Regions from separate parts of the Paenibacillus sp. J31R98 genome, predicted to be linked through region 1. Evidence: riboswitches for the same ligand, from Rfam matches in the RefSeq annotation. Region 1 holds a riboswitch; each other region holds the start of a gene.
The links. A riboswitch is a leader RNA that binds a small molecule or an ion and turns the genes downstream of it on or off. The one in region 1 is predicted to bind cyclic di-AMP.
Positions count from the first base shown of each region.

Region 2: linked by a shared signal. The riboswitch ahead of AC0YNX_RS26465 (3D domain-containing protein) and the one ahead of AC0YNX_RS27055 (C40 family peptidase) in region 1 are both predicted to bind cyclic di-AMP.
Region 3: linked by a shared signal. The riboswitch ahead of AC0YNX_RS15210 (histidine kinase) and the one ahead of AC0YNX_RS27055 (C40 family peptidase) in region 1 are both predicted to bind cyclic di-AMP.
Region 4: linked by a shared signal. The riboswitch ahead of AC0YNX_RS30030 (ubiquitin-like domain-containing protein) and the one ahead of AC0YNX_RS27055 (C40 family peptidase) in region 1 are both predicted to bind cyclic di-AMP.

Region 1 covers NZ_JBWDNO010000010.1:30,703-38,580, reverse strand. Annotated here, with positions in the region: gene AC0YNX_RS27065 (DEAD/DEAH box helicase) at 1-61, opposite strand, end outside; gene AC0YNX_RS27060 (hypothetical protein) at 295-714, shown strand; gene AC0YNX_RS27055 (C40 family peptidase) at 1,005-1,502, opposite strand; cyclic di-AMP (ydaO/yuaA leader) riboswitch at 1,507-1,671, opposite strand; gene AC0YNX_RS27050 (hypothetical protein) at 2,017-2,835, opposite strand; gene AC0YNX_RS27045 (M1 family metallopeptidase) at 2,864-4,870, opposite strand; gene AC0YNX_RS27040 (YwhD family protein) at 5,032-5,556, shown strand; gene AC0YNX_RS27035 (ABC transporter ATP-binding protein) at 5,706-7,472, shown strand; gene AC0YNX_RS27030 (ABC transporter ATP-binding protein) at 7,469-7,878, shown strand, end outside.
Region 2 covers NZ_JBWDNO010000009.1:193,203-201,080, reverse strand. Annotated here, with positions in the region: gene AC0YNX_RS26480 (SGNH/GDSL hydrolase family protein) at 34-693, opposite strand; gene AC0YNX_RS26475 (alpha/beta fold hydrolase) at 712-1,671, opposite strand; gene AC0YNX_RS26470 (polysaccharide deacetylase family protein) at 1,849-2,775, shown strand; gene AC0YNX_RS26465 (3D domain-containing protein) at 2,824-3,663, opposite strand; cyclic di-AMP (ydaO/yuaA leader) riboswitch at 3,773-3,979, opposite strand; gene AC0YNX_RS26460 (ATP-binding protein) at 4,045-5,193, opposite strand; gene AC0YNX_RS26455 (CAP domain-containing protein) at 5,351-6,043, opposite strand; gene AC0YNX_RS26450 (HNH endonuclease) at 6,161-7,003, opposite strand; gene AC0YNX_RS26445 (helix-turn-helix transcriptional regulator) at 7,025-7,878, opposite strand, start outside.
Region 3 covers NZ_JBWDNO010000003.1:335,534-343,411, forward strand. Annotated here, with positions in the region: gene AC0YNX_RS15190 (aminotransferase-like domain-containing protein) at 1-1,005, shown strand, start outside; gene AC0YNX_RS15195 (amino acid ABC transporter ATP-binding protein) at 1,070-1,792, opposite strand; gene AC0YNX_RS15200 (amino acid ABC transporter permease) at 1,798-2,454, opposite strand; gene AC0YNX_RS15205 (basic amino acid ABC transporter substrate-binding protein) at 2,537-3,367, opposite strand; gene AC0YNX_RS15210 (histidine kinase) at 3,534-5,870, opposite strand; cyclic di-AMP (ydaO/yuaA leader) riboswitch at 6,051-6,257, opposite strand; gene AC0YNX_RS15215 (DUF445 domain-containing protein) at 6,448-7,707, opposite strand; gene AC0YNX_RS15220 (zinc ribbon domain-containing protein) at 7,864-7,878, opposite strand, start outside.
Region 4 covers NZ_JBWDNO010000014.1:8,395-16,272, forward strand. Annotated here, with positions in the region: gene AC0YNX_RS30015 (AbrB/MazE/SpoVT family DNA-binding domain-containing protein) at 76-330, opposite strand; gene AC0YNX_RS30020 (HD domain-containing protein) at 604-1,920, shown strand; gene AC0YNX_RS30025 (TatD family hydrolase) at 1,942-2,706, shown strand; cyclic di-AMP (ydaO/yuaA leader) riboswitch at 2,893-3,213, shown strand; gene AC0YNX_RS30030 (ubiquitin-like domain-containing protein) at 3,458-4,609, shown strand; gene rnmV (ribonuclease M5) at 4,747-5,313, shown strand; gene rsmA (16S rRNA (adenine(1518)-N(6)/adenine(1519)-N(6))-dimethyltransferase RsmA) at 5,310-6,200, shown strand; gene yabG (sporulation peptidase YabG) at 6,275-7,150, shown strand; gene veg (biofilm formation stimulator Veg) at 7,301-7,573, shown strand; partial or broken gene AC0YNX_RS30055 (small, acid-soluble spore protein, alpha/beta type) at 7,745-7,878, shown strand, end outside.

The sequences.
Region 1 (7,878 bases):
TATGTGCGAACCAGCCTGCTAATGTATGGTGAAACCCTGCCGAAGCGAAGGGAGGTAGCATCGCGAAGCTCCTTTGCCTTTTTATTCACTTGCTTATAAGGACGTACTCGTCGTTTACCACTAACCTGTTTCTCCCATTCTATCATCCTACTATTCATCTTTTGTAAATTAATTCCTCTTTAGTCAGCTTCAAAGCCGTTTCGCCTAAAAAAATATCCGGTCAGTTTAAGGGACATTCGACATAGAATTTAGAAAAATAGCAGCAGCCAAATAAGCTCGGGAGGTATCGGCTATATGTCGAGATGGCGGGACAGCTTAGAGATGCGCAGAGCAGAGTGGAGAAAGCTGGAGTATGCAATGACGGATACGCTTGCAGGCAGGCGGGTGCTGAGGGTTGCGGGACCGCGATCGCCAAGGCTTACGACGCCGGTATCGAAGGCAATCCGGCAAGAGGAGCTAGTCGCTTTCTCGGAGACATTCGACGCCGGGCTTGCATGTTTCTGCATAGGCGAATTATCGCCGCAGCAGCGGGCGCATTTCCTGCAGCATTGGCATGCGAGGCTCGCTGCTGGTGCAACGGTTGTGATGGCTGATCGCCGAAGTGAGGGCTGCGCTTCGCCTGTGGAACTATATGATCTATTCGCACCGCTCGCCACTGCGCTCGACGTTCAGGTCGGCCGCACGTTTTGGTGGGTTCGCTACAAGCGCAGCTAATTTGGAATCGAGCGGACGCTAACGGAACTCAGACGCGTTATTTGGCACGGGTAAGCCAATGTTCGAATCTAACGGAACCCAGAAACGTTATTCCGCTGAAATTAGCCTGATTCGGTTGCAAAACCTTCGAATAGCGCTTCTTGGGTCCGTTACAATTTTTTGAGCGCTATATTCGGATCAATAAGGCTTCTACGGACCGTTAGCTATGCAAGCGACAGACACGTAGAGCACAAACAAAAAACGAGCTCGCCTCAACTGAGGTGAACTCGTTTTTTGCAAGCAAGTACTAATTAATCGGAGTCTCCATCGCCTGGTTCATCAGAAGGCTCGTCAGCGTATTTTTCATACGTTTGCGGGCTCATAACGCGGCGTGCAGTTACATAGCGTTTTGAATAGTAGGAATCGCTAAGCGCGCTAATCGTAACACCTTTGCTCGAAGAAGCGTGTGCAAACTTGCCATCTCCAACGTAGATGCCGACATGCGAGATTCCTTTGCCAGTCGTATTGAAAAATACGAGATCGCCCTCAATCAAATCGCTTTTCGCGATTTTCTTGCCGAGCTGTGCTTGCGAACGGGATGCATGAGGAATGCTGACGCCCAGTTTACCGTACACGTACATGGTAAATCCGGAGCAGTCGAACCCTTTCGTCGTTGTTCCCGTGTAGGAATACGGGGTGCCAATCACGTCTTGGATGACGCCATCCATTTTGGAATCTGCAAAAACGCTTCCAGCTTGGACTAGTAAGAGCATCGCAAGACCGATCAGTAGTGCGGAAATCTTTTTCAAAACAGGAAACTCCTTCCGGTGCCTACGAGGTTAGCTGTGGGGTTCGGTTGAAGGCTCCCTATGATCACCTCTGGCATTCGCGTCCGTACATGATGTGCGAATGTCGGGATCAATTCACCCAGAATGGTTCCCCCGTTTCCCGTGAAAGGGAATTCGGCAAAATTTTCTTTTCGAGGAAAAAGTATTCGATCATTTTCTCGGTTCTCCTTCCAAGTTCACAGGTTGTTCACAAATTAAAATTATTAGAATGCAACATTTTTGGGCTCTAACTCGTTGCGGGGCCTGGGATTGAGCGGTTAATAGGCATTTATTCCTCCTTCAACGAATTAGAGAAGAATATGGCGAGAACTGTCTTGTAGAAAAATATGAGAGCGGGCGAGAGGGGTGTCGGTTGGAGCGCTCCCGGCTTTGCTAACTAACTGACCTCCGAGACACTACTGGCAGAGGCACTCGAAGCGAAGCGAACGCAAAAAAGGCTGAGCAGGTTTCGTCCCTGCTCAGCCTTTATGAATATCTAAGCCTGCTTCGATTGCCACACATCATACTGGGCGGCTACCGTCCACACCTTCATAATCGTGCGCAACATCTGATAGCCTTGATGCAGGATGAGTGCGAACAGGCCTGCCCACATGAGCGATACGGAGGCGATCGTCATGCTCAGCAGGGCGCCGATGCCCCACATGAGCAGCGAGATACCGGCAAAAGGAAGGAAGTTCACGATGCCGCCCCAGAGAGAGCGGAGCGTGCCAGTGCCGCTGGCGGCTCCGAACTGCATGGTGAGGAAGAGCAGGTGGATGAGCACCGCCCATGCCAGCCAGGCGGCCGCCCACGGTCCTGCATGCTGAGCGAATTCGAGCAGCGAATTGCTTGCGAGCAGCTTCGTCAGTGCGCGCGGTAGCAGCCAGATGGCAGGGAGCAGGGTGAGCGCGGTTTCGATGAGATAGAGCAGGGCGATGGGCTTCCACGCTTTACGGATGCCGCTTAGAAACTTCGTTCCGGCCTCATCTGTCATATGATGCAGCGAATGGAACAGGCCGGCGTTGAGGAATGGCGTGATGAGCATCCGCCCGGCCAGCAATCCGCAGAACAGCCAAGCGTAGGGCTGGATGAGATCCGTCTTGAGCAGCTGGAACTGGGCCTCGGTCATGAACAGCTGGACCGCGTGACTGCCGTTGCTGTACGTATCGGGAAACCTTTTCAAGACAGGCACGACGATCCCTTCAATGGTCCGGTAGAGGAAGAAGCCCCAGATCAGCTCGTACAGAAATAGCATAATAATAATATAGAAGTGCTTGATTGCCAGGCGCCAGCCTTGCTTAATATGTGCTTTCACTCCTGCTCACCTCCTTCATAGTAAGGCGTTACCAAGCGAGTGAGGCGAATATCGTCTCGAGCAGCTTGGTGATGCCGACGCTCCATCGGGTGCGGGTCTGCTCGGTCAGATCAGCCTTCATAAAGTTGTTGATATGTTTATTGTCGAGCACATTGTCGTGCTGAGGGTCCACCGCCGCCCAGACGAGCTTGGAGGAATGAACGAGTTTGTACTGGATATGATCCTGTTGACCATCCCATACTTTCGGCATGATCGTACCGTCGGCAAAATGGAACACCACCGTCACAGGGCCGAAGCTGCCGCCTGTCTTCTTGATGAGCACAACCGATTCGTACTGCGTCTTGCCCTCCTGCTTGACGGGACGCACATGAATGGAAGCAACCGAGTAATCCGACATATCGCTGCCGTAGACGAAGTGGCTGAAGTAATCGTTCCACTTTTTCTTCGTGACCGTTTCGACGACCTTCTGGAAGTCAGCAGTTGATGGGTGCTTGAATTTATACTTCTGGAAGTAGGTGCGCATGATCTTGCGCATCGTCTGGGCGCCGACCTGTTTCTCGATGCCGTAGAGGACGAGTTTGGCGCGCATGTACACATTTTCGGCATAGTGATTGTTGCTGTGGTACGACCACGAAAGTTGCTTCAGCGGCGCAGGATCGGTCATGTAGCTCGATTCCACCGGAAGGTTCGGCTCTACGCCGTATTCGCTCTCCATCACTTTGTCCTCTGCATAGGACGTGAAGCCTTCGTCGAGCCAAGCTTCCTCGAATTCATTGGAGGCGACCATGCCGTACCAGTATTGATGTCCGATCTCATGGACGACGGTCCGCTCCAGATCATAGCCTGGATTGTCGTTATCCGCGGCAAAAGCCGTAATCAGCGTCGGATATTCCATGCCGCCCGCACCGTTGCCACCCTTCGGCGGTACGACGACAGAGAGCGTGGAGTACGGGTAAGCACCGTACCACTGCGCGTACTTGGAGAGCGCGGACTTGGCTGCATGCATGTAGCGGTCCTTGAACTTCGCATGCTGCGGATCAAGGTAGAGCTTGATCCTTACGCCAGGGACGCCTTCCGTCGAGAACGGCTCCTCGGCATAGACGAAGTCCGGCGAAGCCGACCAGCCGAAGTCGTGCACATCATCGGCGTAGAATTGATACGTCTTGCGTCCGTCTGCGACAACGGATGCTTTGGTCTGGAAGCCGGTGGCGGCTACTTTGTAGCTGCTCGGAACGTTGATTTTGACACTGTAGATGCCAAAATCACTATAGAACTCCGAGTTGCCGTGATACTGATGAATATTCCAGCCTTCGGCAGCTCGTCCGCGTGTGCCGGCTGTTTCGTATACGGCGAGCTTCGGGAACCACTGCCCCGCCATTACGAAGTTGCCCGCATAACCCATGCGCGCGAACACTTCAGGCAGCTTCACCTCGAACTTCATTCGTAGCGTTACGCTTTTGCCGGGGGCGACTACGGCGGGCAAGCGGAGCTTGGCCAGCGTTAAGTCATTCGTATTGCCGTCATCGGGCTGCACGTAGTGGAGGCGCGGCAGCAGGCTGTACCCTTCTGTTGTCTCGAGAGAAAGCAGGTTCATGTAGCCGATGCTGTCCACAGTCGCTTTATCGTTACGTAGCTGGCCGCCGGACTCCCGCATGAACGTTGTGTCTTTGGAGCGGAAGGCGTTTGGATACAGGTGGAAGTACAGCTCGGACACCGGCAGCTTGCCAGGGTTTGTCCAAGTTAAAGTCTGCTCGCCGGTGAGCATATGCGTATCTTCCTGGAGGTTCACATTAATGTGATACTCCGTGACCCGTTTGCTGAGCGCAACCGGCTTCGGCTGCATCACGATATCGGGTTCTGGTGCAGCTGGCGGAGCTGCCGGCTTGGGCGGCGGTTCTTTCTTGGCGGGAGCAGGAGCGGAGGCATATATATAGTGTGAGACCCAAGCATCCCCGAACCCTTGCTGTGCCGTTATCCCGATCAGCACGGCGGCGAGGGCAAAGAGTAGAAATCGTTTGGCGCGACCCAGATTCATTGAAACATTCCCTCCCGTTGACAAGCATCTACAGCATGTATATGTTTGCTTTTCCGAGATTATTAGCTAAAATGGAATTAATGTACGGACAGGCGTGTGAAGCCGCGCCGGACGTGGAATTCGAGGGTGTTTGTAAGCTGGAAAGGGAGTTGAGAAGGACCGTGAGCGAACAAGATAATACGCAGCAGCCGCCGGAGAAGAAAGAGAAGAAGTCCCTTTCTTTGAACGTGGTGAGCAACAAGGAACATAAAGGATTTGGAGCGGGGACAATCGACCTGAGCGCGGTGTCCTGTGTCATCATTGATAACGGCGAGGCGTACATCGATGTGGGTGCGATGCATGCCAAGAGCAAAGTGGAACGCGGCATCAAGTTCAGCACGAACAAGGAAGATGTGCCGAATGGCCGCTTGTGCTGGATCGTTTGGGTAGCGGTTGAGCGCACGGAGGATGGCGCAAGCTACGCAGGGGCGACAGCATGTCCAATGTTGATCGATACCGAGGCGCGCAGAGGCTGGAAGATCCTTGCGCAGCATGTGAACAACCTCGACTATGCGATCAAACGCCGTTACGTACTCGATGAGCTTGGCGTGGATGAGAAGCGGGCACTGAAGAACCTGCTTGTCACAAACAATCCGGAGTGGTGGGACCGCTCGCCGGATAAGCTGAAGGAAGCTCTCGAAGTATAGCAGTCATGATGATAGGGCCGCTTCACCGTCTCTTAAGTGAGAAGGATGGGGCGGTCTTTTGTTTAGGGGATTTTTCCCTATTATGGATACTGTGATTGTGATATAGTCATAATACAAGAACGCTTGTTCTGTAAAAAGGAGGACTTCCATTGACTAGTGAGAAGCGCACAGCTTCGCGTAACCATTACGGCGAACTGCTGAAGCGCTATCTGCTGCCGCAGAAACGAACTCTTATTGGACTTACAGTGCTGCTTATTCTCTCCACCGCGCTGCAGCTCGTCAATCCGCAAATCATTCGCTTCTTCATTGATAAAGCGCAGTCGGAGGCAGATCTCCAGCCGCTGCTTCTTGCTGCTTGCTTGTTTATTGCTTTCTCGGTGGTCCAAGGGATTGTTTCGGTCATTGCCACGTATTTCAGCGAGAATGTCGGGTGGAAGACGACGAATGTGCTTCGCGGCGATCTGGCCTCGCACTGTCTGTCGCTGGATATGCCTTTCCACAAGTCTCATACATCCGGTGCCATTATCGAGCGGGTCGACGGAGATGTGAACGCGCTGGCGAATTTCTTCTCAAGCATGATTATTAACCTCGTCGGGAATGCGCTGCTCATGATTGGTATTCTCGTGCTGCTGTTCCGGGAGAGCTGGCTGATCGGCACGGGGATGACCGTGTTCGTCATTGCCGCAATATTCGTTATTCAGCGTATCCGCAAGATCGCTTCGCCGCTCTGGACGCATTGGCGGCAGGCGAATGCAGAGATGTACGGATTTATCGGTGAGCAGCTGGAAGGGACGGAGGACATCCGTGCGAATGGTGCATCCGGCTATGTGATGGGCCGTTTCTATGCGATGCTGCGAGTCATGCTGCCGCTTCGGATTAAGGCGTTCCTCGGCTTTGCCTCCATGTGGAGCACGACGATTATGGTGTTTGCATTCGGCAATGCGCTGGCGTTCGCGATCAGTGCGTATTTATGGAAGGAGGGTTCCATTACAATTGGGACCGTTTATTTGATCTTCTATTATACAGAGCTGCTGGCGAAACCCATTGAGAAGATCCGATCGCAAATGGAGGATTTGCAAAAGGCTGATGCGAGCATCACCCGTATCCGTGCTTTGTTCGAGACGCGTTCCGCGATTGTGGACGGTCCAGGTGCGACGCTGCCGGCAGGCTCTCTTGCCGTGAAGTTCGACGATGTCACGTTCCGCTATGAGGATAGCGATGGGGAGCCGACACTGGACAGCTTGGCGATCCAGCTCCAACCGGGCGAAGTTCTGGGGTTGCTCGGACGGACGGGGAGTGGAAAGTCGACGCTGGCCCGCCTGCTGCTGCGGTTCTATGATCCGCAGGAAGGCGCGATTTCGCTGGGGGAGACGGACATTCGGCAGCTGAAGCTGAGCCAGCTGCGCAAACGCGTGACGCTCGTTACGCAGAATATCGAGATTATTGAAGGAACCATACGGGACAACTTGACGTTCTACGATGATTCGATTCGCGATGAGCGGATTGTGGAAGTGCTGGAACAGCTCGGCCTTGAGAGTTGGTACGCGTCGATGCCTGAAGGACTCGATACGAGGCTCGCTTCGGGTGGCGGTTCTTTGTCGGCAGGGGAGGCGCAATTGCTTGCTTTTGCGAGGGTGTTCCTGACCGATCCGGGGCTCGTGATTATGGATGAAGCTTCATCACGGCTCGATCCGCTCACAGAGCAGCGAATTGAAGAGGCGATTAGCAAGCTGCTCACGAATCGTTCCTGCATTATTATTGCGCACCGGCTGGCGACCGTGCAGCGTGCAGATAAAATCCTCATTCTGGAGAATGGCCGCGTCATTGAATATGGCAGCCGGACGGCGCTCGCCGCCGATCCTTCGTCGCGCTTCAGCACGATGCTGGTGACAGGGCTCGAGGAGGTGCTCGCATGACGACTTTTCAATATCTGATACGGCTTATTACATACCGGACAACGCTTTATGTATTCAACGCGCTGGCTTGGACGATTATTTATCTAGTGCCGATTGTGCCGGGTCTTATTACAAAAGAGTTCTTCGACTCGCTCACCGGCAGTGACACGCTGAAGCTCGGCACTTGGGGCATTATTGCGCTTCTTCTGGGTGCATCGGCTGCGCGCGTCATGGTGCTGTTCGTCGGTTTCATAACCGATGTGAATTTCCGCTTCCGCATGGGTATGATGCTTCGCCGCAATTTGCTGCAGCATATCCTGAAGCAGCCCGGCGCTCGCGCCATTCCTGTCTCGCCGGGCGAGGCGATAAGCCACTTCCGCGACGATGTCGATCAGTCCGAAGAAGCGGCAAGCTGGTCTGTCGACGT
Region 2 (7,878 bases), on a different contig from region 1:
CCATGCTCCTAAACTCGACCTTTCTGCCACTCGTTACAGCCCTTTGTTGTAATCGTACCCGATTTCCTGCAGGAATGCCCGAGCAATAACGGCATGGCCCGTATGGTTCGGATGAACGCGATCCCATGCGAGAGTGCCGGAATACAGATGCTCCAGCACTTGGTTGAACGCTGCCTGCGTATCGACGAACAGCGTGCCGTGCTTCTCGGCGATGCGTTTCACAGCTGCGCCGTAACGGTCCATCTCCGCACGCATCAAGTCTTGCGTATTCGGCTCGATATAGAACGGCGTCATCAGCACGATACCTTTGACAGAAGGCAGCGTTTCGGCAACGAGCTTATCCAGCGTCGCCTCGTATTCTTCGAGGTAAACGTGCTGCTCTGGAATTGTCGGACTGTCGTACTGGCGCCACACATCATTCGTTCCGATCATAATTGACAACCAGTCCGGCTTCAGATCGATGACGTCCGACTGCCAACGTTCCTTCAGATCCAGCACCGTGTTGCCGCTTGTTCCCATGTTCACGACACGGATGCCAAGCTCTGGGTAAGTCGTAGACAGCAAAGCATCAACGACGCTCACATATCCTTTGCCAATCGCACCAAACAGCCCTTCTCCGACAGGTCTGGCACGCTCGCAATCCGTAATCGAATCCCCAATCATCACTAGCTTTTCTTTGCTCGTAAGACGCATCGTTCGTTTAAGCCCCCTCTACTCTTCCAAGAAGAATTTTATCACTTTATCATTCAAGCCCGGCAGCCATTCATGCCCAAAATCCGGATAAATTTCAAGCCGCTTCGTAGCGGTGATCTTGTTATAGGCAGCGAACTGCGATGATGGCGGACAGATCGTATCCATCAAGCCGACACCCATAAGCACATCGCCTTTAATCCGGTTCGCCAGATATTGAATATCGATGTAACCGAGTCTTTCGAAAATCTCATCTTCGCGTTTATGCTGCGGATCGAAGTGACGGAAGAATGTCCGTAGCTCCGCATACGCATCCTTGTCGAGGTCCATATCCCATACGCGGCGGTAGTCGCTCAAGAATGGGAACACAGGCGCAAGCTTCGCAACACGCGGTTCAAGCGCTGCGCACGCGATTGTAAGTGCGCCGCCCTGCGAGCCGCCCATCGCATAGACGCGCTTCGGATCGACCTCAGGCATCTCTAAGGCAATCCCCGCTAGCTGTGCGGTATCGAGGAAAATATGACGGAATAAGAGCTGGTCCGCGCTGTCGTCCAAGCCGCGAATAATGTGACCGTTATGCGTATTGCCCTTCACGCTGCCGCTATCCTCGGAGCCGCCGCCTTGTCCGCGGCAATCCATTGCGAATACGGAGAAACCTAACGACACATAGATAAGACGATCCTGCCAATCCCCAACGTTGCCCGTATAGCCGTGGAACTGGACAACGGCCGGATGCGGTCCGTTCGAATGACGCGGACGGGCGTATTTAACATGGATGCGAGCGCCCTTCACCCCTGTAAAATAAAGATCGAAGCATTCTGCTGTCGGAGTCTGGAAGTCACTTGGAACAAGCTCGATGGCAGCGTCCACCTGGCGCATTTCGCCCAAAGCCCGCTCCCAATAGTCGTCGAAGTCGGACGGGCGCGGATTGATGCCTGAATACGTTTTCAATTCATGTAACGGCATATCAATTGTTGGCATATGTACGGTCTCCTTTTCACCATTATTCCCTTTCATGTTACGTGGTGGACTTGCTGCTGTAAAGTGCGAAGTTGCGTCCCATGCATGATCAAGGACGGAGAGGGCACAATGAATTCGAATGTTTGAGACGGTAAACAAAGCAGACAGATCATTCTGGTTGACGGGGGGATTAGGTCCATGGGAACGACGCGCAGAGCCCGCAAAGCATTGGTGCTGCTTCTGACCTGGATCCTATGCGCATGCAGCGGCATAGATACCATACAAGGCGACAGAGTTGCTGCTTCTGGGAGGAGCCCTTCAGCACAGTCTGATCAGATTGAAACTGCCAAGGCCGGTTTAGGGAACAGAATGCAGCCGCCTGCAGAAGCCGAGCCATCCTTCACGAGTGGGCAACAGCAGCAGGTCAAGAAGAAAAAGAACCGTGGAGAAGCGATGTCGTGGGTGACGCTGCAGCGTATGTTCCCCGGCTCCTTCGTGATCTGGGGTCCGCGCGGTTCACGCCGAGTCGCGCTGACGTTCGATGACGTGCCGGACCCGCGCTTTACCCCGCAGGTGCTCGAGACGCTAGCCCGCTACAAGGTGCGGGCAACCTTCTTCGTCGTCGGCCAGCGGGCAGCCAAGCATCCGGCGCTCGTTCAGCGAATCAGCAAAGAAGGGCATATCATCGGCAATCATTCGTATGATCACGCTGTATTTTCCCGCATCTCGCGCTACGCGTTCGAGCAGCAAATTGCACGGACGGACCGGATCATTCGCCCATTGATCGGCTACAGCCCTAAGTTTATCAGGCCGCCCTACGGTGAAATAACACCTTATCAGGTCGATTGGCTGCGCAGCCGAGGGTACATCGTAGTGAACTGGGATACCGATTCCGTGGATTGGAAGAGTCTCGACAGCAACCGCATTCTCATTAACATTAAGCGGACGCTGCAGCCCGGCTCCATCATCCTGCAGCATGCAGGAGGCGGGGAAGGCCAGGACCTGTCCGGCACCATTGCAGCGCTCCCACGGCTTATCAACCTGCTGCGCAGTAAAGGTTATCAGATCGTCACGCTGCCGGAGCTCTTGAACCGGCCTGCCGGACGCAACTGGCGCAGCCGCTAACAGAGATATAAGCATCAAAAAGGCAGCCTTCGGCAAGGCTGCCTTCTTCTAATCTAGAACATATACTTTTACAGATTGGTAACCGAATTTGCTTGCAGCTTGCTGCGATTGCGGTACAAAGATATCAATACGGTTGCCATTAATGGCGCTTCCCATATCGGTAGCGACTCCCATCATGCCGCCGACTGGCAACCCATCATGGTCGTAACCGGTAATGTACAATTTGCTGCCAAGCGGAATAACGTCTGGATCTACTGCAATCGTACCGAGCTTCAGCTTATTGCCGAAGTAGTCTACCGCTCCCCAGCCGTTCTCCGACGGATCAGCCGTATACGCGCTCGCTTTGGCTTTTACGACATCTGTGATGTCATAAGCTCTGCCGCCAACTGTAATTTCATCTTGTTTCGTTTGTTTCACCTGTTGCGTTTGTTTCTTCGATGCCGCCTTTTTGGACGACTTCTTTGCGGCTTTTTTCGCCGTTTCCGACTTAGCTGCTTTCTTCGACGCCTCTGCTTTCGCAGCAGGCTTCGACGACTTCTCAGCCTTCGTAGACGCTGTCACAGCTTTCTCTTGCTTCTGTGCTTGTTCAGCCTGCTTCGACTCTTGAGCGATCGGCTGCGGTGCATCCTGCTTCAAGTTTGCGACTGTAACGGTTGTTGGAATAACGATTGTTAGTCCCTTGTACACATTCGCTGGGTCGATCATCGGATTCGCCTTCAGCAGCTGCTCAAGCGATACGCCGAATTTCTGCGACAACGACCAGAACGTATCATTGTCTGTCGCCGTGTAGTTCGATTCTGCTTGCGCTGCGCCAGCATGCGCGAAGATCGCGATGCCAAGTGCTGCGAGCAGGGCGCTTCTTTTCCAGAATGAGTGCTTCTGCTTCACTATGAACGTCCTCCTTTAATTTACGGACATATATCCTCAATGAGTTCTCGGATATATTCCGTCATTACGATGCTGACAGGTCAAGCTGCTAAAGCTAAGCCAGCTACTCATCTTCATCGCATGCGGCCTACGAGGTTAGTTGTCGGATTCGGACGAAAGGAGTTCCGCCCTACGCTTGTTAACCAAGCGATTCACCCCAGCGCTGCTGTGAACGCATTAACCAGTTCACTGAACTGGCGAGCAAAAGCGTCTATTTCTGACGCTATCTATGCTCTAAAAATATCCCCCGCACATAATGTTTCGGCTCGCGTTAAAGGATAACACAGACACTTACGACAATCCTACCGGAAAATACAACCAACACCGAAAAACAGCCGAATCTTACAGATTGCGCGGCAGTCGAATCGCTACCGTCGTCCCTTTACCAGGCACGCTCTTGATTTCCATTTTCCCTTGATGGCCTTCGATGATGCGATAACAAATCATCAGACCAAGCCCCGTTCCGCTGTCCTTCGTCGTGAAGAACGGACCGCCGAGCTTCGGAAGCTGCTCCTCTGGAATGCCTGTCCCTTCATCAATAATCGAGACGGCAATATGCTGCGCATCGACATTGGTAAGCGTAATGGTTATGATGCCGCCACTTGGCATCGCCTCGATGGCGTTCTTGAGCACGTTGACGAACACCTGCTTCAGCTGATTCTCATCACAGAGCAGTTCCGTCACATCCGAATCGAGCTGCGGAATAATCTGCACATCTTTCAAGATCGCCTGCGTTTCGAGCAGCGTCAGCACATTGCCAATAATCCGGTTGAGATCATGCTTGCGGAATTGGCTGGCCTGCGGCTTCGCCAGCGCCATAAACTCCTGCACGATCGAGTTAATCCGATCCAGCTCCACGAGCATAATGTCAAAGTACTCATGATACTTATCGATCTTCGTCTTCAGAAACTTAGAGAAGCCGATCAAGGAGGTCAGCGGATTGCGTATTTCATGAGCAATGCCCGCCGCCATCTGTCCGGCAACAGAGAGCTTCTCGGAATGAATGAGCGCCTCCTCTTCTTTCTTCCGTTCACGGATATCGCGAAAGACGCTCTGAACGACTGTACCTTTGCCAGGATAATTATGTATGCGGGTGCTGGATACCTCGACATCAATAACCTCGCCAAACACATCAATAATGCGGCACTCCTCGAACTCATTCGGCTCATCCGTTTGCATAACCGCGTGGATACGCTCCATCGATCGTGCCTGGTTATCGGGGTGCATGAATTTCCATACCTTTATATCACCTGTGATCTCTGATAATTCAGTCATGCCGAGCAAACGCAGTCCCGCTTGGTTGGCGAACAGAACTTCGATTCCGTCATGTACAAAGATCGGCTCAGGCAAATATTTAATTAATCGCTGATAGCTTAGCGCTACTGAATAAGGCGGAGCAATATCCGGTTCAATTCTTCCAAGCCTTATCTTCCTCTTCGTTCGTTCAGCCAACGTCTGGTTGTAGTATATTGCCGTCGCCTTCCGTCGCATAGTGGACCCCCGAGTAGTCAAATTCGTTAGAATAGATTTCGCTTTTATTTACCCAATACCTGCGCGGCATGAAGAAATTAAATTTCTCTCATGCAACAATGACGCTACCGGAATAACAAAAAAGCGGCCCCCTGGCCGCTTCCCGTTGCTTGCTCATTTATGAAGTAAACTCTTGTACCCATTCACCGTTGTAGTACGCAACGCCGATTTTCTTGTAATTAGCGCCAAGAATATTCGCTTTATGGCCTGCACTGTTCATCCACGCCGTCATCACTTCCGAAGGCGTACGCTGGCCTTTCGCGATATTCTCGCCTGCATAAGAGTAAGTGACGCCGTAAGCACGCATCATGTCGAACGGGGAGCCGTAAGTCGGCGAGTTATGGTCAAAATAGTTGTTCGTGTACATATCTTTCGCTTTGTCCAGCGCGACCTTAGTCAGAAGCGTATCGGACTTCAGCGCAGCAAGGCCAACCTTAGCGCGTTCCTGATTCACAATCGTCACAACTTGAGCTGCAAAAGTAGACTTGTCCGTCGTGTTTGTTGTAGTCGAACCGGAGCCGGAACCTGTGTTGCCTCCGCTTGTTGTCGTCGTCACAGGCACCTTCACTGTCATGCCTGCCCAGATGATGTTCGGATTCTTGATAGTCGGGTTAGCCGCGATCAACGCGTTCAAGCTTACACCGTATTTCTTCGCGATTTTATACATCGTGTCCGTGTTTGTTACTTTATAAGAGACGGAAGTGTTCACGGAGGCTGCTTCTGCCTTCTGCAGGGCTGCTCCTCCTCCAAGCGCGATCAAGCTGGCTGCGAGTACACTAGCTACACCTATACGAAATGGTTGCATCTTCATGAAAAATCCTCCTCGTTTACAAATGTTGTATGCCGGGGCGCCCCGACGCCACTCATACTAACACGGGAGTTATTCGCTTTTCATGAACTAAATATTGGAAAATAGGTGTCAAACCCGCTAGAAATCATCATTATTAACAAAGTCTAATTTATCGGCCTTCTTGAGATTGCACTCCGAGCAAGCGCATACGCAATTGGCCGGCGATGACAATCCGCCCTTTGATTTCGGCATGACATGGTCAATCGTGTCACCGAATTTACCGCAATACCGGCAAATATAATCGTCGCGCTGCAGAATAAGCAGCCTGAAATCCGTCTTCGTATATAATTTATGAATCATGCCTGAATTAATAATGCCAGCTGCGCCTTCTTCTACCATACGCACAGCCATCTCCGTTGGAATTACGGTCGACCAGCGCTTCCCTGTTTCCCGATAGCCGCGCAGCCTTATATGCCCTCTTCCACGGTCGTTCAATACCGAGGTCTTGAATGTGAAGGAGCCTTGGATCTGCTTAATGACTCGGTCCGGCGGCCGAACCGGCGTCTTTGCAACTTCTATTATCTGCTCGGTTTCCTGCTGTTTACGCAGCCGAGCCGACTTGTTGTAACGTCCGCGGCGGCGCTTTCGCTTACGCTTGCGTGTTCGCGCCGGCGGCAATTCCGATGCCGTTGCCGCTACGGATGCTGTTACCGTTGCAGCGCCTTCGGCAGCTCGCGGTTCAGCCACGGCAGCTTGTCCCACAGCAGCCACATCTACGGCTGCTTGCGCGGTCCCGCCCTGAGCCATCCCGGCAGCGATGGCTGAATCCGAATGCAGCGGCGCTACTGCCACTATCGTGTCACGCTTGCGCCTGCGCATACAGGAGCGGCATGTCCCGCGCCGGCCGCTCTTGCCTGCCCGCTTCGTGAACGCGGACTGCGGCTTCTCTTGCCCGCATACTGTACATTGCTTCGTTTCCATCGCTCTATTCTCGCTTTCGCTTTAGCCTGATATTAAGCCGTGCAGCTTGCGGAACTGCTCTGGCGTAATGCCTTCCGTCTTGCCGAATGCCGCAATAAAATGGCTGGAATCGCGATAACCCGACAGCTGCGCGATTTCCTTGATGGAGCGTGAGCTGTCGCCAAGGCTCATCATCTCTTTGGACTTAATAATGCGCAGCCGAATCAAGTAGGCATAGGCAGTAATGCCGAAGGCTTGCCTGAACAGTGAATTCAAGTAACGCGGGCTGATCGCCAGCTTCTCCGCCATATCCGTAAGGCTAATATCGGGATCGCCATAATTCTCATCGAGCCACCCAAGCAGCGGGTCTAGCTTCTCCAAATGCTGGAATACCGATGACCGGCCGCCTTTCTGCCCGTAAATCTTGATCATCGTCAGGAACCGATACAGCTGCGCCGATGCATTAAGACCTGTTCGGTCCTCGTCATGTTGGGCCTGATTGATCATCGCAATCAGCTGAGAGGTGATTGGCGCATCTTCATCCCAATGCAGCCACTCCGTATGCCGGATCCCAAGCGATGCAAGCATCGATGCAGCGAGCACGCCGCCGAACGTCACATAGAGCGTCGACCACTTCCGTCCACCCTTGGAGACGTAGAAATGCGGCACCCCAGGGAAGAGCAGCGAACCATGCCCCGGAGGCAGCGAGTAGCGTATGCCGTTCAGCTCGAATTCACCTTCGCCTTCAATCGTTTGCAGCCAGTGGAAGTACGGATATCCTTTCGTCCGGTCTACCGCTTCCTGCTCTGGATTGAAGCCAATACTATCCATATAGAGCGGCAGCTCGAACTCGCCGCTCTTAAACATGAACCGATTCTGCTGCTGTCCGTTTATGT
Region 3 (7,878 bases), on a different contig from region 1:
TTCGATAAATATCCGAAAGTGATGGGGACTTACGGTCCTGTTCCAGGCGACGAGGAATTGCGGGATTACCTTAGCGGTTACCTTGCAGAGTCGCTTATGATCCCGCTCGCTGCAAGTGAAATCGTCATCACATCCGGCGCCCAGCAAGCCATTGATCTCCTCGCCAGGGTGTTCATCAGACCGATGGACCCGATTCTGGTCGAAAGGCCGACCTACAGCGCCGCGCTGGATATCTTCCGCAATCAAGGAGCACGGATATTCGCTATCGACATTGGACCGAGCGGTTATGATCTCGATCAGGTGGAGTTGTTGATGAAGCGGCATAAGCCTCGCTTCTTCTATACGAATCCTACTTTCCATAATCCGACCGGCTATACGGTTCCCGCGAATCAGCGGAAGAAGCTTGTGGAACTAGCGGCCGAATATCGCTGCCTGATTATTGAGGATGATGCGTTTCGCGAGATGTACTTCCATGAGCCTCCTCCGCGGCCGATGTTTGCTTACGATACGGATGGCTGGGTGGTCTACTTACGCAGCTTTAGCAAATATATCGCCCCTGGTTTGCGTATCTGTGCGGTCATTGGCCGCAAATCAGTCATAGAACCGCTCTTAATCGCCAAATCGCTGGCGGATAACGGAACGTCACTGCTCAATCAGAAAATATTTCTGCACTACTTCCAGTCCGAGCGCATGCAGCTGCATATCACCAAGCTGCGAATCGCTTTGCAAATACGCAGAGATATCGTGGAACAGGAGTTATCCGCCGCTTCCGACTGGGAATGGGTTCAACCAGAGGGCGGGTTGAATCTATGGATCAAGCTCCCCCCGTCGCTGCCTGTGCAGGAACTGCTCACGGAGAGCTTGCGGCAGTCCGTATCTTTTGTCCCCGGTGTTATCTGTGATCCACTTGCGGAAATGAACAATTTCATCCGCATCAGCTACTGCTTCATTAACGAATCGCAGCTTAGAGAAGGGATTCAGCGGCTCGTTCGAATACGGGTTTAAATTTGACCACGCGTGCAGACAACAAAGCCCCAATCCACACTCGGATTGGGGCTTTGTTCAACTGTTATAGTACCTTCGACAAGAACGACTTCGTACGCTCCTGCTGCGGACGCTCGAAGATTTGATTCGGCGGTCCTTCTTCCACGATATAGCCTGACTCCATGAAGATGACGCGGTCGCCAACTTCGCGGGCGAAGCCCATTTCGTGGGTGACGACAACCATCGTCATACCTTCCTTCGCCAACTGCTTCATAACCGCGAGCACCTCGCCGACCATCTCAGGGTCAAGCGCCGATGTCGGTTCATCGAACAACATGATCTTCGGCTCCATCGCAAGCGCGCGGGCAATCGCAACGCGCTGCTGCTGTCCGCCGGAGAGTGACGGCGGATACATGTTAGCTTTGTCGGACAGGCCGACCTTCTTCAGAAGCTCCAACGCTTTCTCGCGCGCCTTCGCTACCGGCAGCTTACGAATTTGAATCGGCGCCAGCGTAATGTTATCGAGCACCGTCAAGTGAGGGAACAGATTAAACTGCTGGAACACCATGCCGACGTCGGCGCGAATGCTCGCGATGCTCGTCTTCTTATCCATCAGCGACTGACCTTCGATAATAATCTCGCCGCCAGTCGGGGTTTCGAGCAAATTAATGCAGCGCAGGAAAGTCGATTTGCCCGATCCGGATGGGCCGATGACGACGACAACCTCTTGGCTGCTAACGGTAGCATTGATATTTTTCAATACGACATTGCTGCCAAACGCTTTCGACAAGCCTTTAATTTCAATCATCGTACTCATTGGCGATTAGCCTTCCTTTCTATCCAATTAAGCAGTTTGCTCAAGGAATAAGTAAGGATGAAATAAATGAACGCTGCCGTCAAGTACGGCTCCCAAATTCGAATATACTGGCCTTTCATAACGCCGGCCCAGTACATAATTTCAGGTGCTGTAATCAAAGCAGTCAAGGACGAGTCCTTCACAAGCACGATAAATTCGTTGCCGAATGCCGGAATCATACGTCTAATGGCTTGCGGCAGGATGATAAAACGCATCGTTTGGAAGTGTGTCATCCCAAGGGAGTGAGCCGCTTCGCTCTGACCTTTGTCAATCGACTGAATGCCGGCGCGATAAATCTCTGCCGTGTAAGCTGCCGCATTCAAGGTCAGCGCGGTAATCGCCGCAGCGATCGAGTTCGTCTTCCCGATCAGGAGCGGCATCAAACCAAAGTGCACAATGAAGATCTGAACAAGCAGCGGAGTTCCGCGGAAGAAGTTAATATACGACTGCATCGGCCAGCGTAAATACCAGCGGCGCGACATTTTGCCAAAGCCGACGAACAGACCCAAGATTGAGCCTAGCACGACGCCTGAAAGGGAAATCAGGATCGTGTATAACGTCCCTTTCCAGAACAGGGGCAAATAACCCCAAATAATATCAAACTTAAAATCCATCCCTGCCCGTCCTTTCAATCCAAATGGAATGGTAATGATCAACCAAAAAGGCATGCGTTTTACGCATGCCTCCGCAAATCGATTACTTCAAGTTATCTGTGTTTGGCTCTTCGCCGAACCATTTCTTATAAATTTCTGCATATTTGCCGTTTTCAATAATGGCTTTAATTGCAGGATCAACTTTCGCTGCCAGGTCGCTGCCTTTAGGGAAGAGAAGACCGTAGTATTCCGGAGCGAAGTTCGTGTTGTCTTCGATGCTGATATACTTCTTGTCCGGGTTTGTTTGAATGTAGTATCTAACAATTGCAATGTCCGCAACGACCGCGTCCGCGCCGCCTTGGTCAAGCTCCAACAGCGCTACAGCATTGCTGTCGAACTTCTTCAAGTTCGTGTCGCCATTACCCATGATCTTCGTCATGAGAATATCAGCTGTCGTACCTGTTTGAACGGCAACTTTCTTGCCCTTCAAGTCCGTTGCGCTCTTGATGTCGCTGCCATCTTTAACCAGAATCACGTTGCGCGATTCGAAGTACGGCATCGAATAGTCATACGTTTGTTTACGATCGTCTGTGATTGATACGCTGGATACGCCGCCTTGGTATTCTGTACCTTGCTTAACGCTCTCAAGCATTGCATCCCAGCCTGTGTTCGTTACTTCATACTTCAGACCAGCTTGTTTCATAACCGCGTCCAGGAACTCGATGTCGAAACCTTTCAACTCGTCCTTATCCATGAATTCCATCGGTGCATAGCTTGCATCTGTCGCAAACTTGTATGTTTTTGTATCGCCTGCGTTGCTGCTTGCGTTGCCGCCTGCTTCGTTACCTGTGTTTGCATTATTCTTTGCACCGCAGCCTGTTACGATTACTACAGCCATTAATGTAATGATTGCTGACACCAACCACTTCTTCATATAGAAGCCCCCTATGCTGATTGCTAAACTAATGAAGATTTTATCAAGAAATAGGCACTGTTTCAATTTAAATTTTTAAACAAGTGAAGTATTCTCACATTTTACCACTCCGCTAGCCACGTCCGTGCAGCGCACTTGGTGAAATGATTGCCATTCCACGATGGTTCTATTCTTCACCAAGCGCGATATTCGGATTAAAATCCGCCACGACGAGTACATCCATATGACGTCCTTCACGCAGCACGGTCTCCACAACAGGTCGGTGCATCATCTTGTTCAAGACGCTTCTTCGCGATTGGCCAAGCACGATCTGGGTGCTCTTCAGCTCGTTCGCTTTTGCCAGCAGCGCGCTCGGTACGGCGTTCTTGGAAGCCGCTTGCTCCACCTCGAACGTACCGCCGAGTCTTGCTGTCAGCTCCTGCAGCGCCTCGATCCGCTTATCAACTGCAGGACCACGCTCGCCGCTCGTCTGCACGAAGTGGACATGCCACGCCGCTTTCAGGCGATGCGCAATCCGGAAGCCGCGGCGGATCAGTCGTTCTGCTGTTTCCCCTATGGTCACGGCAATGAAGATCGACTCCTGGCGGCGCCAAGGTCCCCGAAGCGAGCCGTTTCGTTCCCACGATTCCAAACGTTCATCGACGTCATCGGCAATTTCACGCAGCGCAAGCTCGCGCAGTGCAATGAGATTACCTGTCTTGAACAAGCCTGTCATCGCTTGCTCGACGTCATCCTTCTTATAAATAAGGCCATCCCGCATCCGCTGCTGCAGCGTAATCGGCGTGACGTCGATTAGCTCGACCTCGTCCGCTAGGCGCAAGATGCTGTCCGGCACAGTCTCCGCAATCGTCGTTCCGGTAATTTGCTCGACCGCATCCTTCAAGCTTTCGAGATGCTGCACGTTCAGCGTTGCGATTACAGAAATACCTGCATCAAGAATCTGCTGCATATCTTCATAGCGCTTCGCATTGCGACTGCCAACCGCATTCGTATGCGGAAGCTCATCGATCAGAACAACTTCAGGATTGCGTGCAATAATCGCGTCGACATCCATCTCGGTAATGCCCTTCTCCGCGTCAATCACTTTACGCGGTACGATCTCGAGCTTGCCTGCCTGCTGCAGCGTCTCCGCGCGGTCATGCGCCTCCATAAGGCCGATGACAACATCGATGCCTCTGCGCAGCAGGTCATTGCCCTCGCGCAGCATCATATACGACTTGCCCGCGCCAGGAGCCGCGCCGATGTATACCTTGAACGTTCCACGGCGAATGCGCTCGATCTTCTTCTCGACCTCTTGCGCGCTAAGTCTGCGGTATGGCTCCGAATGCGAAGACTGCTGCGGCGCCGAACGCTTCGCCGGCAATACGCGCTCGCCTTCATGCTCAGCGCGATCCGCCATAAAGAACAGGTCAATGTTCCGCACCTGCTTCAATACGGAACCAGCGATGGAGCCTTGCCAGAATTCCTGAGCTCTCGTCTGCTTCGAATGCCCCATAACGATGCGTGTCGCATTAATGAGCATCGCATATTTAATGAGCGCAGGCGGAACTTGCCTGCGGCTGCCGACCGAAATTTCGCGGAAGCCCGCGTCCACTTTCTCCGTCAGCTTCAAGATAGACCGTTTGAACGCTTCGCGTTCCTTCGTGGGTTCTTGGCTGGAATCGGAGAAAACGACGACCTGCAGGTCACCGCCAAGCCGCTTCGCAATTTGCTGACCGCGGCGGATGTAGATCGAGCCGTTCCAGTGATACTGCGCAGCGACCAGAATCCGCTCTGCCGCACCGGATGGACCGATAAAGCCCTGCTCCTCGCGGTATTTCTCAAGCGATTCGTTGACGCCTTCCGCCATCAGCCGCAGCGATAGCTCGCGAAGCTTACCGAGATTGCCTCGCTTCAGCAAGCCTGGGCCTTTAATATTGCACAGGCCTTCATTCAGGCGGTTCAAAATCGTCTCCGGCGACACGTCAATGAGGCGTACCTCGTCGGCAAGCTCAAGCGCATCGGCCGAGACGGTGCATTCCGCCTCTATGCCAGTCAGCTTCTGAGCAAGTTCCGTGACCCCGTCGAGTTCGTACACATTGACAGTCGTTATGATGCTAATGCCATGGCTGAGCAGGAACGTAATATCTTCAAGACGTGTCTTGAACTTCGCATCCGGCCGATTCTCATGCGCTAGCCCGTCAACGAGCAGCACTTCCGGATTGCGTTCGAGAATTGCGTCAAGATTAAGATCCTTCTTCTCTTCATCGCCTTTATACCAATGAATGCTTGGGATCCGCTCCAAATCCGCGAGCTGCTCGACCGTTTCCGGACGACGCATCGTCGACACCGCACAGACGGCAACCTCAATCCCTTGCTGCTTCAGCGATTGGCCTTCGCGCAGCATGTGATAGGTTTTGCCAGAACCGCTAACAGCACCAATGTACACTTTCAGACGTCCACGATGGATTTTGGAGATGGATAATAGCAATTCTTCAGGGGTTTTACGGCGGTAACCAGCCATAACAAACTTCGCCTTCCTTCCTACACCTATAAACTTTCCTAAACTTCGCAAGCTTATTGCTTTATTTGCACAAAAAAGAAGCCTGTACGGGGGGATATGCCTCTTTAAAAAAGAGGAACGCCTCTCGCGGCTTCTAGGCACAAATATATCTTAAAAGTGTCTATATGCACGATCATTCGTCGCCTCTCTCGATTACGCTTACGAGGTTAGCTGCCGGATTCGGGCGTGAGAGTCGCCCTACCTGAAGAGCTACAAAGCCGCAAGCGGCCTGGCTTTCTTCAAGATTCACCCCAATGACTGCGACTGGCAAAATTGCTTCACCATGCGCTTGTCATTACTAGTGGTTCCCCCGATTTCTTAAGACAAGAAATTCAGCGTTTCTTTTAACTTGCTTCATGTTACGCCCCCAGCCTCTCTTTGTAAAGGAATACGGAAGAGAATGCACTCTCGTTTCCTGCCAAGTTAGGTGGTTATAGCGCTTACAACAAAGCGCTGCTCCAGTATCCTCTGCCTAACTCACTATATCGCCGTTTCTTGCAAATAGCTGATATTTGACAGGGGAATGGAGGGCGTTACTTCAAAATGCGCCGACAATCAGCTCAATCGACTTCAGCACAAGTCCGATCAGGAAGCCGCAAACCGCGCCATTGACGCGAATCCATTGCAAATCCTGGCCGACTTTATCTTCGATTAGCTCAACGAGCTGGTCGTTGTCGAGCCGGTCGAGGTTCTCTTGCACGAATGACCCGATTCTCGCGTGATTGCGTTCTATCAGGTGCACGATCTGGCCTTTCAGCCAGCCCTCTGCATCGGCCACAAGCTCGCGATTCGCTTCAAAACGGTCCGCAAGCTGCGACAGCAGCGGCCATGTCCGGTCTGCGAACGATTCATCATGTACGAAAGCAATGCCTTTCTCACGAAGCGATTCGAAGAGACGCGCCAGTTCGCCTTCCAAGTCAAAAGCATTCAGCAGCTCATCGCGAAGCTGATCCAGCTGACCGGTCTCGGACAAGCGAGTGATCAGCATTTCGAGGCCACTGTGCAGATGCTGCATGATGGCGTTACGGCGCTGCGTATCCGGCACCTTCAACTCATGGATCTTGTTCAAGATGAACGACTGCAGCATCGTACCGAGCCGGTCTTCATCTAAGTAACCAATAAAGGCGTTAACGGCAAACTGCATGAGGCCGCCGAGATTGAGTCCTTTCACAAGCTGCATCGCAGAATTGCCCAGCTCACGGCGCATGCCTTCTGTTCCGGCCCACGCTTCGGCGCGCTCGAGCAGCAGATCGAGCAGCCGCTCGTCGGTGCCATTCTCGGCGGCACGGTGCAGGAAGCTGCGCAGCAATGCTTCAAGGTCGATGCGCGCAGCGGCAGAGCGAATCTCGCCCGACAGCAGCGGTACGACCTTGTCGGCCGGGATGCTGCGCAGCGCGCTCTCGAGCAGCTGCGGCAGCCGCTCACTGTACACCGCCGATTGCAGCGCATTACGAAGTGGTGGGAGCAGTTGCTCGGCGAGATCGAGCTGGTTCAGCTTCTCGATCATGCTCTCCTTGGCGAGCAGCCGGTCTTCCAGGACGCGGACGATGCCGTCCGACATCTTCTTCCGGTTGCGCGGCAGCAGCGCCGTGTGCGGAATCGGGATGCCAAGCGGATGGCGGAATAGCGCCGTTACGGCGAACCAGTCCGCCAGGCCGCCGATGACGCCCGCTTCAAAGCCGACATGAAGCAGCCCGAGCGCGCCGTCCTTGAACGGAATCGTTGCTGCGAAGCCAGCCGCCATGATGCCGAGCGATATATTTGCAAGTTGTTTATTTTTTCTCGATTCGTTGGCCATAATCGTTCAGGCTCCTTCTATGATTGCTACTTACACCATACCACTACATGTGAATCAGTTCAAAATCCATGCCTATTCATGAGAAAAGAAAGGCAGGTTTATGCGGAAAGAGAGACAGGCCTTGCGAGCCTGTCCCTTCCTAGCACATCAGTATGATTAATGGCTCTTCCA
Region 4 (7,878 bases), on a different contig from region 1:
CATCAAGGAGTATAAAAAGGTTAGAATTAACATAATGGATAAACATATTATAACCTATAATTCTCAGTTTGTCTCTTATTTTGTAACAGGAGTTGGCATTTCGGTCAAACAAGCGTTGCAAACGATTTTACCTTTGAAGTAAGCTACGTTCTCTGCATTGCCACAGAAGATGCAAGCAGGCTCATATTTCTTCAACATAATGCGTTCGCCATCTACATAAATTTCGAGTGCGTCCTTCTCGCCAATTCCAAGCGTACGGCGCAGCTCGATAGGAATAACAACACGTCCGAGCTCATCTACTTTACGTACAATGCCTGTCGATTTCATCATGATCTATCATTTCCTCTCGTACTAGATTACATCGTCACGATTCGACAAAATCCATCAATTTATGCTTTAATAATACCAACGTTTCCCATAATAGTCAACGACGATTTGACGGTAATTATGACCAGTGACGTCAGGTTTGCTTTATTAAACAGCAAATCATCTACTAGTATCGTACAATATTTGTAATCAGATTGGAAATGAAATTGCGACAACATTCGACAATCGATCGACTTTTGTGTCGAAACGATGAACGATAGAAGGAGTGAGATGGAAATGGCAGCTCGTAAGCGCAAGGAACGATTGGCGGAGGAGAAAGTGTTTAAGGATCCGGTTCATAAGTACATTTACGTACAGGATCACTTGATCTGGGACTTGATTAATACGAGGGAATTTCAGCGGCTTCGGCGTATTCGCCAGCTTGGCACCTCCTATTTGACCTTCCATGGTGCAGAGCACAGCCGATTCTCCCACTCACTCGGCGTCTATGAGATTACCCGCAAAATCATTTCCCAGTTCGAGCGAGGCGGATACACGGATTGGCCTGCCGGGGAGAAGCTGATTGCGCTGTGCGCGGCGCTGCTTCATGACATCGGACACGGCCCTTTCTCCCATTCCATTGAAGATGTTTTTGACACGCATCATGAAGAGTGGACATGCAGCCTATTATTAGAAGAAACAGAAATTAACGCTGTGCTGAAAGCCTATGATTCATCCTATCCAGAGCGGATTGCAGCTGTCATCTGCAAGACTTATTATGAGCCGATTGTCGTTAGTCTGGTCTCCAGTCAAATGGATGCAGACCGGATGGATTATCTGCTGCGGGATGCGTATTTTACAGGTGTAAACTACGGCACTTTCGACCTGGAGCGAATACTGCGAGTACTTCGGCCTTACCAGGGAAGAATTGTAGTGAAAGAGAGCGGCATGCACGCGGTAGAGGACTACCTCATGTCGCGTTACCAAATGTACTGGCAGGTATATTTTCATCCCGTGACACGAAGCTCGGAGATTATTCTCCGGCAAATCTTCCGCAGGGCGAAGGAACTGTATGCATCCGGGTACATATTCAATTGGATGGTTGGCCCGTTGGAACAGCTATTAGCGGGAACGATTGATATTGAAGGTTATCTGGCACTTGATGAGGCGCTCGTTCAGACCGCGTTCAGCCTATGGGTGAATGAGCAGGATGAGGTGCTTGCTGACCTATGCCGCCGATTCTTAAACCGGAAGCTGTATAAATACGTAACGATGGACCATGCAGATGAGATGCTTTGGCAAGAGATACGCGAGCACTTCAAGGCAATTGGGCTCCACCCCGACTACCATCTGGAAATTGACTTTCCGTATGACATGCCCTACGATGTTTATCGACCTGATGCACCGGCTTCTGCAGGCAAGGAAGAAAAACCGCCTATTCTGCTGCTGGGTCGTGACGAACAGCTGTCGGAGATTTCGGAGCGATCCGATATCATCAGATCCATCACAGGTATTCGCCAAGGCAAGTACCATCTATATTACCCGGAAGAACCGCTTCGCGAATCAGTGTCGAAGCTCCCGGCAAATTTGCGCGAATTATTCGCTTTAATGTAGAAAGGAGTTACTTTCGCACCTATGTTAATCGACACGCATACCCATTTGGACTCGCCGAAATTCGACGAGGACCGTGCAGAAGTTATCGAAAGAGCGCAGGAAGCAGGCGTACATAAGCTTATCAATATCGGCTTTAACCGGGAAACGATACCGACCACAATGGCGCTCGCGGAGCAATATTCGTTCATCTATGCGGCTGTGGGCTGGCATCCCGTAGACAGCATTGATATGCGGCCAGGAGATCTGGAATGGATTGCATCCTTATGCGATCATCCAAAGGTTGTTGCGATCGGGGAGATCGGGCTCGATTACCACTGGGACACTTCACCTAAAGATGTGCAGCAGCGCGTATTCAGAGAGCAAATACAGCTTGCGAAACAGAAGAGGAAGCCGATTGTAATCCATAACCGGGACGCACATGAGGATGTCGTCAGGCTGCTTCGTGAAGAGGGAGCGAAGGAAGTTGGCGGCGTTATGCACTGCTTCTCCGGAAGCTGGGAAACGGCGAAACAGTGCCTTGATATGAACTTCTATATCTCGTTCGGGGGACCGCTTACATTCCAAAATGCTCGTGTGCCCAAAGAGGTGCTTGCGCATGTCCCGCTCGACCGGCTTTTGATTGAAACAGACGCCCCATATTTGACTCCTCACCCCCATAGAGGCAAACGAAATGAGTCGGCCTTCGTCCGTCTTGTAGCAAATACGATGGCGGAGTTAACGGGCAAGTCCGTGGAAGAAATATCAAAAATCACGACCGAAAATGCACTGAAATGTTTTGGAATGTAGTGAAAATGGAAGTGAAAGCAAGTATTTGGGACCATTCCTTTGAAAAAACTAACTTTATCCCCTGAAATCAAGTTAAATTCACTGGATTATCCTTAAAATTCGTTAAAATCGTCATTAATCAGTTCTTTACAATGTGCAGCGCTAGACTGTATGATTCATTTCAGAGCAACAAAACTTGTATTCCTTTTCCAATAAACGCTTAATCTCCGAAGTTTTGGAGAGCGGGGGAACCAATTGTTGAAACTGTTTGTATCAAACGAAATCAATTTCGATTGGCAATCGACGAAATTGGTTTGCGTTCACACGAAATCAATTTTCGATGGTTCATCGAATTGATTTGCGTGACGTGACAAACAGAAGTAAACATGGAGATTCTTCTTGGGGTGAATTTTGCGACTGACGTGCATTATGAGTACCATTGAACGCTACTCAACGTCACGAGCGAATAGGGCGACTCTCACGCCCGAATCCGACAGCTAACCTCGCCAGCGTAATAAGAGAGATCAACCTCGTGCATGCAATCCATGCTTACCCTTTGTCGAATTGGGAAGCCACGAAACAGATCCTCTGTCGTCGGGCTTCTTTTTTGTTTGAATGAAGCATAATGTGACGACACAGGGCGTATCATGGAACGGGCACGGAGGTGAAGATAGATTGGAAATGCGTGCGATATCGCACGCTAAATCTCAATAGTCGCGTCTAAGTATCATGCGTAACAAGGCGGCGGGGCTATGTAAGGAGGACCGAAGAAATGGGAGCACTCCAGATGAAGGACACCACCCATGGTAAACGATCATCCAGCATGTCTTTCGCATTGCGATGGAAGCATGAGAACGTGCGTTTAATTATTCTAAGCGCTCTGATCTCAATCGCTATGACTTTCATGTTTTTGGTGTTGTTGCACGGAACGGCTGACAAGCACGTGTCCGTAGTAGTGAATGGACGAGAAACGATTGTTTCAACAAAACAATGGTCCCTTCAACGCCTACTGGATGAACAAGCCATTACTGTCGGCGCTTTTGACAAAGTGTCGATGCCGCTAGATGGCGGAATTAAAGATGGCGACCGCATTGTAATCGATCAAGCGGTGTCTTTAGTTGTAAAGGCAGACGGCAAAGCAAAGACGATGTATACGACAGAAAAAACGGTAGCGGCAGCGATTAATCAGGCTGACATATCGGTACGTGGTCAAGATAAAGTCGTACCCCCTTTAACGTCTTCGCTTGAGCCTAACATGATTATTACGGTTACTCGGATCGATAAGAAGTACTCTGAGAGTGCGTATCCGGTTCCGTTCACGATCGTGAAGAAGGAAGATCCGAAGCTCGCATTGGGGAAAGAAAAACTTGTCCAGACGGGCAAAAAAGGCACGATTGTGAAGAGGTTCGAGAAGGTATTCCAGAACGGTATCCTCGTATCGCAAACGCTCGTGGAAAAAATGACGAAGGCCTCTGCTGTTGACCAAGTCGTTGCAGTAGGTACGAAGAAGCCTGAGCCGAAGGTGATGGTGCTGTCTGCCAAATCGCCAGCGGTAACGACACTTACGAAGCGGGGCGTAACGTTCAGCTCGAAGAAAGTGCTGCGCAATGTCACGCTGACGGCGTATTCAGCCGGCGTTGAATCGACAGGCAAAGGCAAGAATCACCCGCAATACGGTATTACCGCATCAGGAGCACGTGTGCAGGAAGGCCGGACAATTGCCGTTGATCCGAAGGTTATTCCGATCGGCTGGTGGGTCTATATCGAGGGCATTGGCTTCCGTCGTGCGGAAGATACGGGCAGCGCGGTTAAAGGAAACAAGATCGATGTTTACTTTGATAGCGAATCGTATGCCGATAAATTCGGTTTGAAGCGTGGGTTTACGGTCTACATACTAGGACCTAAGAAGCCAGAATCGCTGTAGGAAGAGATAAAGCTTGCACATGCATGGGTATTTCTTCTTCATTCATATCGTATTTTGCACGTAAATATGCCATCATAAGAAGAGGCGATTGCCTCTTCTTTTTGTATGTTCGTCTGAAGGGAAGGAATGAACGTCCCATGATTAAAGAAATCATTGTCGTAGAGGGAAAAGACGATACGGTCGCGATTAAACGTGCCGTTGAGGCAGAGACGATAGAGACGGGCGGCTCCGCGATTGGCGAAGCGGTGTTGAAGCGCGTGAAGCTCGCGATGGAGCGTCGCGGCGTCATTATCTTTACGGATCCCGACCATGCAGGCGAGCGGATCCGCAAGATCGTTGCGCAGCAAGTGCCAGGCTGCAAGCACGCGTTCCTCCCGCAGGAGGAGGCGCTTTACAAGGGCGATATCGGCGTTGAGAATGCTTCGCCTGAAGCGATTCGCCGCGCTCTGGCGAATCTGCGCACGGAAGCGGCGGAAGGAAGCGGCACGCTCGCTGAAGTAACGATGGACGATCTGATGCGTGCAGGGCTGCTTGTACATCCGCAGGCGGCGGAACGGCGACTTGCGATGGGCAACTCGCTAGGCATCGGATATGCGAACGGGAAGCAGTTCTTCAAACGCTGCCAGACGTTCCGAATTACGCGCCAGGAGTTCGACCAAGCACTTGCAGCAATGGAGCAGTCTAATGAAGGAGACCAGCCATGACAGAAGGAACAAGAACGAACGTTGATGTCGGATCGCCGAAGCGGACGAAAGACATCATTAATAAGTACGGGTTTACATTTAAGAAGAGCCTCGGTCAGAACTTCCTGATCGATCAAAATATTTTGCGCAAAATTGTCGGTGCAGCTGAGCTGGATGAGACGAAAGGCGCACTTGAGATCGGCCCAGGCATTGGTGCGCTCACGCAGCAGCTTGCCCAGGAAGCGGGACGCGTGACGGCAATCGAGATCGATAATCGGCTGATCCCGATCCTGCAGGATGTCTTCGCGGACACGCCTAACGTGCAAGTCGAGCATGGCGATGTACTGAAGATGAACCTGCCCGAGCTGATGGAGAAGCAATTCGCAGGGTTGTCCGGTGTCAGCGTAGTGGCGAATTTGCCATACTATGTTACGACTCCGATTCTAATGAAGCTGCTGGAAGAGAAGCTGCCTCTTGAGAATATCGTCGTTATGATTCAGAAGGAAGTGGCTCAGCGGATGGCGGCGAAGCCAGGGGGCAAGGAGTACGGCAGTCTCAGCGTTGCGGTTCAATACTACTGCGTGCCTGAGCTCGTCTGCATCGTGCCGCATACGGTGTTTATTCCGCAGCCGAACGTCGATTCGGCTGTTATTAAGCTGTCCCTTCGCAAGGAGCCGGCTGTCGATGTGGAGGATGAGGATCATTTCTTCCGCACGGTGCAGGCAAGCTTCGCACAGCGCCGCAAGACACTGACGAACAACCTGACCGCTTTCGTCGGCAAGGCAAACCGCGAGCAGCTGGGACCGCTGCTGGAAAGCTGCAATATTGACCCTACGCGCCGTGGCGAGACACTGTCGCTTGCGGAGTTTGCGGCGCTCAGCAAAGCGCTGTTGGCGGCTGGATTCTAAGCCTAAAAATCATAAATCGGAAGCGCACCATCCGGGGCGTCTCCCCATAGGATAGACGAAGAGGTGATTTGCCCATGAAGCAAGGGGACCTGGTCGTCCGCAAATCCTATGGCGGGGACGTCCTTTTTCGTGTTGCGACGATGTTAGAAGAAACGGTCATCTTAAAGGGAACCGACTATCGGCTGCTTGCAGACGCGCCTATCGTCGATTTATCGGTAGTGAACGATCCGGAATCGACAGGTGCCGCCAGGCAGGCCCGCATTAAAGCAAGCGAGTCTACCATGCGGATGCAGGAGCAGCGTGAGCAGCAGGCGCTGGAGCGTGAGCTTGCGCGAGCGCAGAGCGATAACCAGCCTTATTTTGAGGTGCCAGGAAAAGTCCTTCATCTGGATGGGGACAGCAATTATATGAAGAAGAGCATGCAGCTGTATACGCAGATGCGCGTGCCTGCTTACGGTGTTTATGTGCATGAGTCGCAGATGGCTGATGTCGTATATCGCCTGCTTCCGCAAATCAAGCCGGACATCATCGTAATTACAGGCCATGACGGCGTGCTCAAAACAAGCAATCGCGATGAGCTGCACAATCTCGCCAGCTATAAGAACTCGCAGAACTTTGTCGACTCCGTGCGCATTGCGCGCCAGTATGAGAAGAGCAGAGACAATCTCATCGTTATTGCAGGCGCTTGCCAGTCCCACTATGAGGCGCTGCTGCAGTCGGGCTCGAACTTTGCAAGCTCCCCTGGCCGCGTGCTCATTCATGCGCTCGATCCGGTCTATGTCGCGATAAAAGCAAGCTACACGTCCATCAAGGAGACCATTAACCTGTCGGATGTCATTCATGGCACGATTAGCGGCATTGACGGCGTTGGCGGCATTGAGACGCTTGGCAAATTCCGAGTGGGCATGCCGAAGCCGAAAGCGCTTGTCGGCGTGAAGCCAACCGTATAATATGGCAAGGCTCGGATAAAATATACATGAGTTCCTAAAACAATCTTAATAATTGTTGACACGGAATGAAGACCGCTGTTATAATTATTATTTTTTGACAAACCACCTCCTTTTGGTTATAATGGACAAGGAAAGAGGTGGTAGTGCACAATGGCAAAAAATGCGCTATTGGAGATCAAACGCAGTTTGGAAACCCATGTCGGATCCAAAATACGTCTTCGTGCAAACGGTGGTCGTCGAAAGACTATTGAACGGACCGGTGTGTTAGAAGAAATCTACCCTTCTGTATTTATTGTCAGGCTTGATCAGGATCAGCATGCGTTCAAGCGTGTTTCCTACAGCTACGCTGATATTTTGACGGAATCCGTTGAAGTGACGGTTGATAGCGATGACGGTCAAGTTCGCATTACGTATATACAATGAGTTGCAGGAAAGAGAAATGCAATTGCAGTACATGTGCAGATGATGCTAGTGGAGCGAACTTGCTCTAATTGGCAGCATCTGCACTTTTTTTTATGCTTCCATTACTGTATGAGAACGTCTTGCGGGAACACATACTAACCGTACGATCCGAGAATTAGGAGGCGACGAGCAGTGTCCCGCAGAAACCGCAGTATGATGAGTGAGGAAATGAAGAATCAGCTGGCTAAGGAGCTGGGCTTCTATGATACCGTCCAGAAGGAAGGCTGGGGAGCCATTAAATCGAAGGATGCCGGCAATATGGTGAA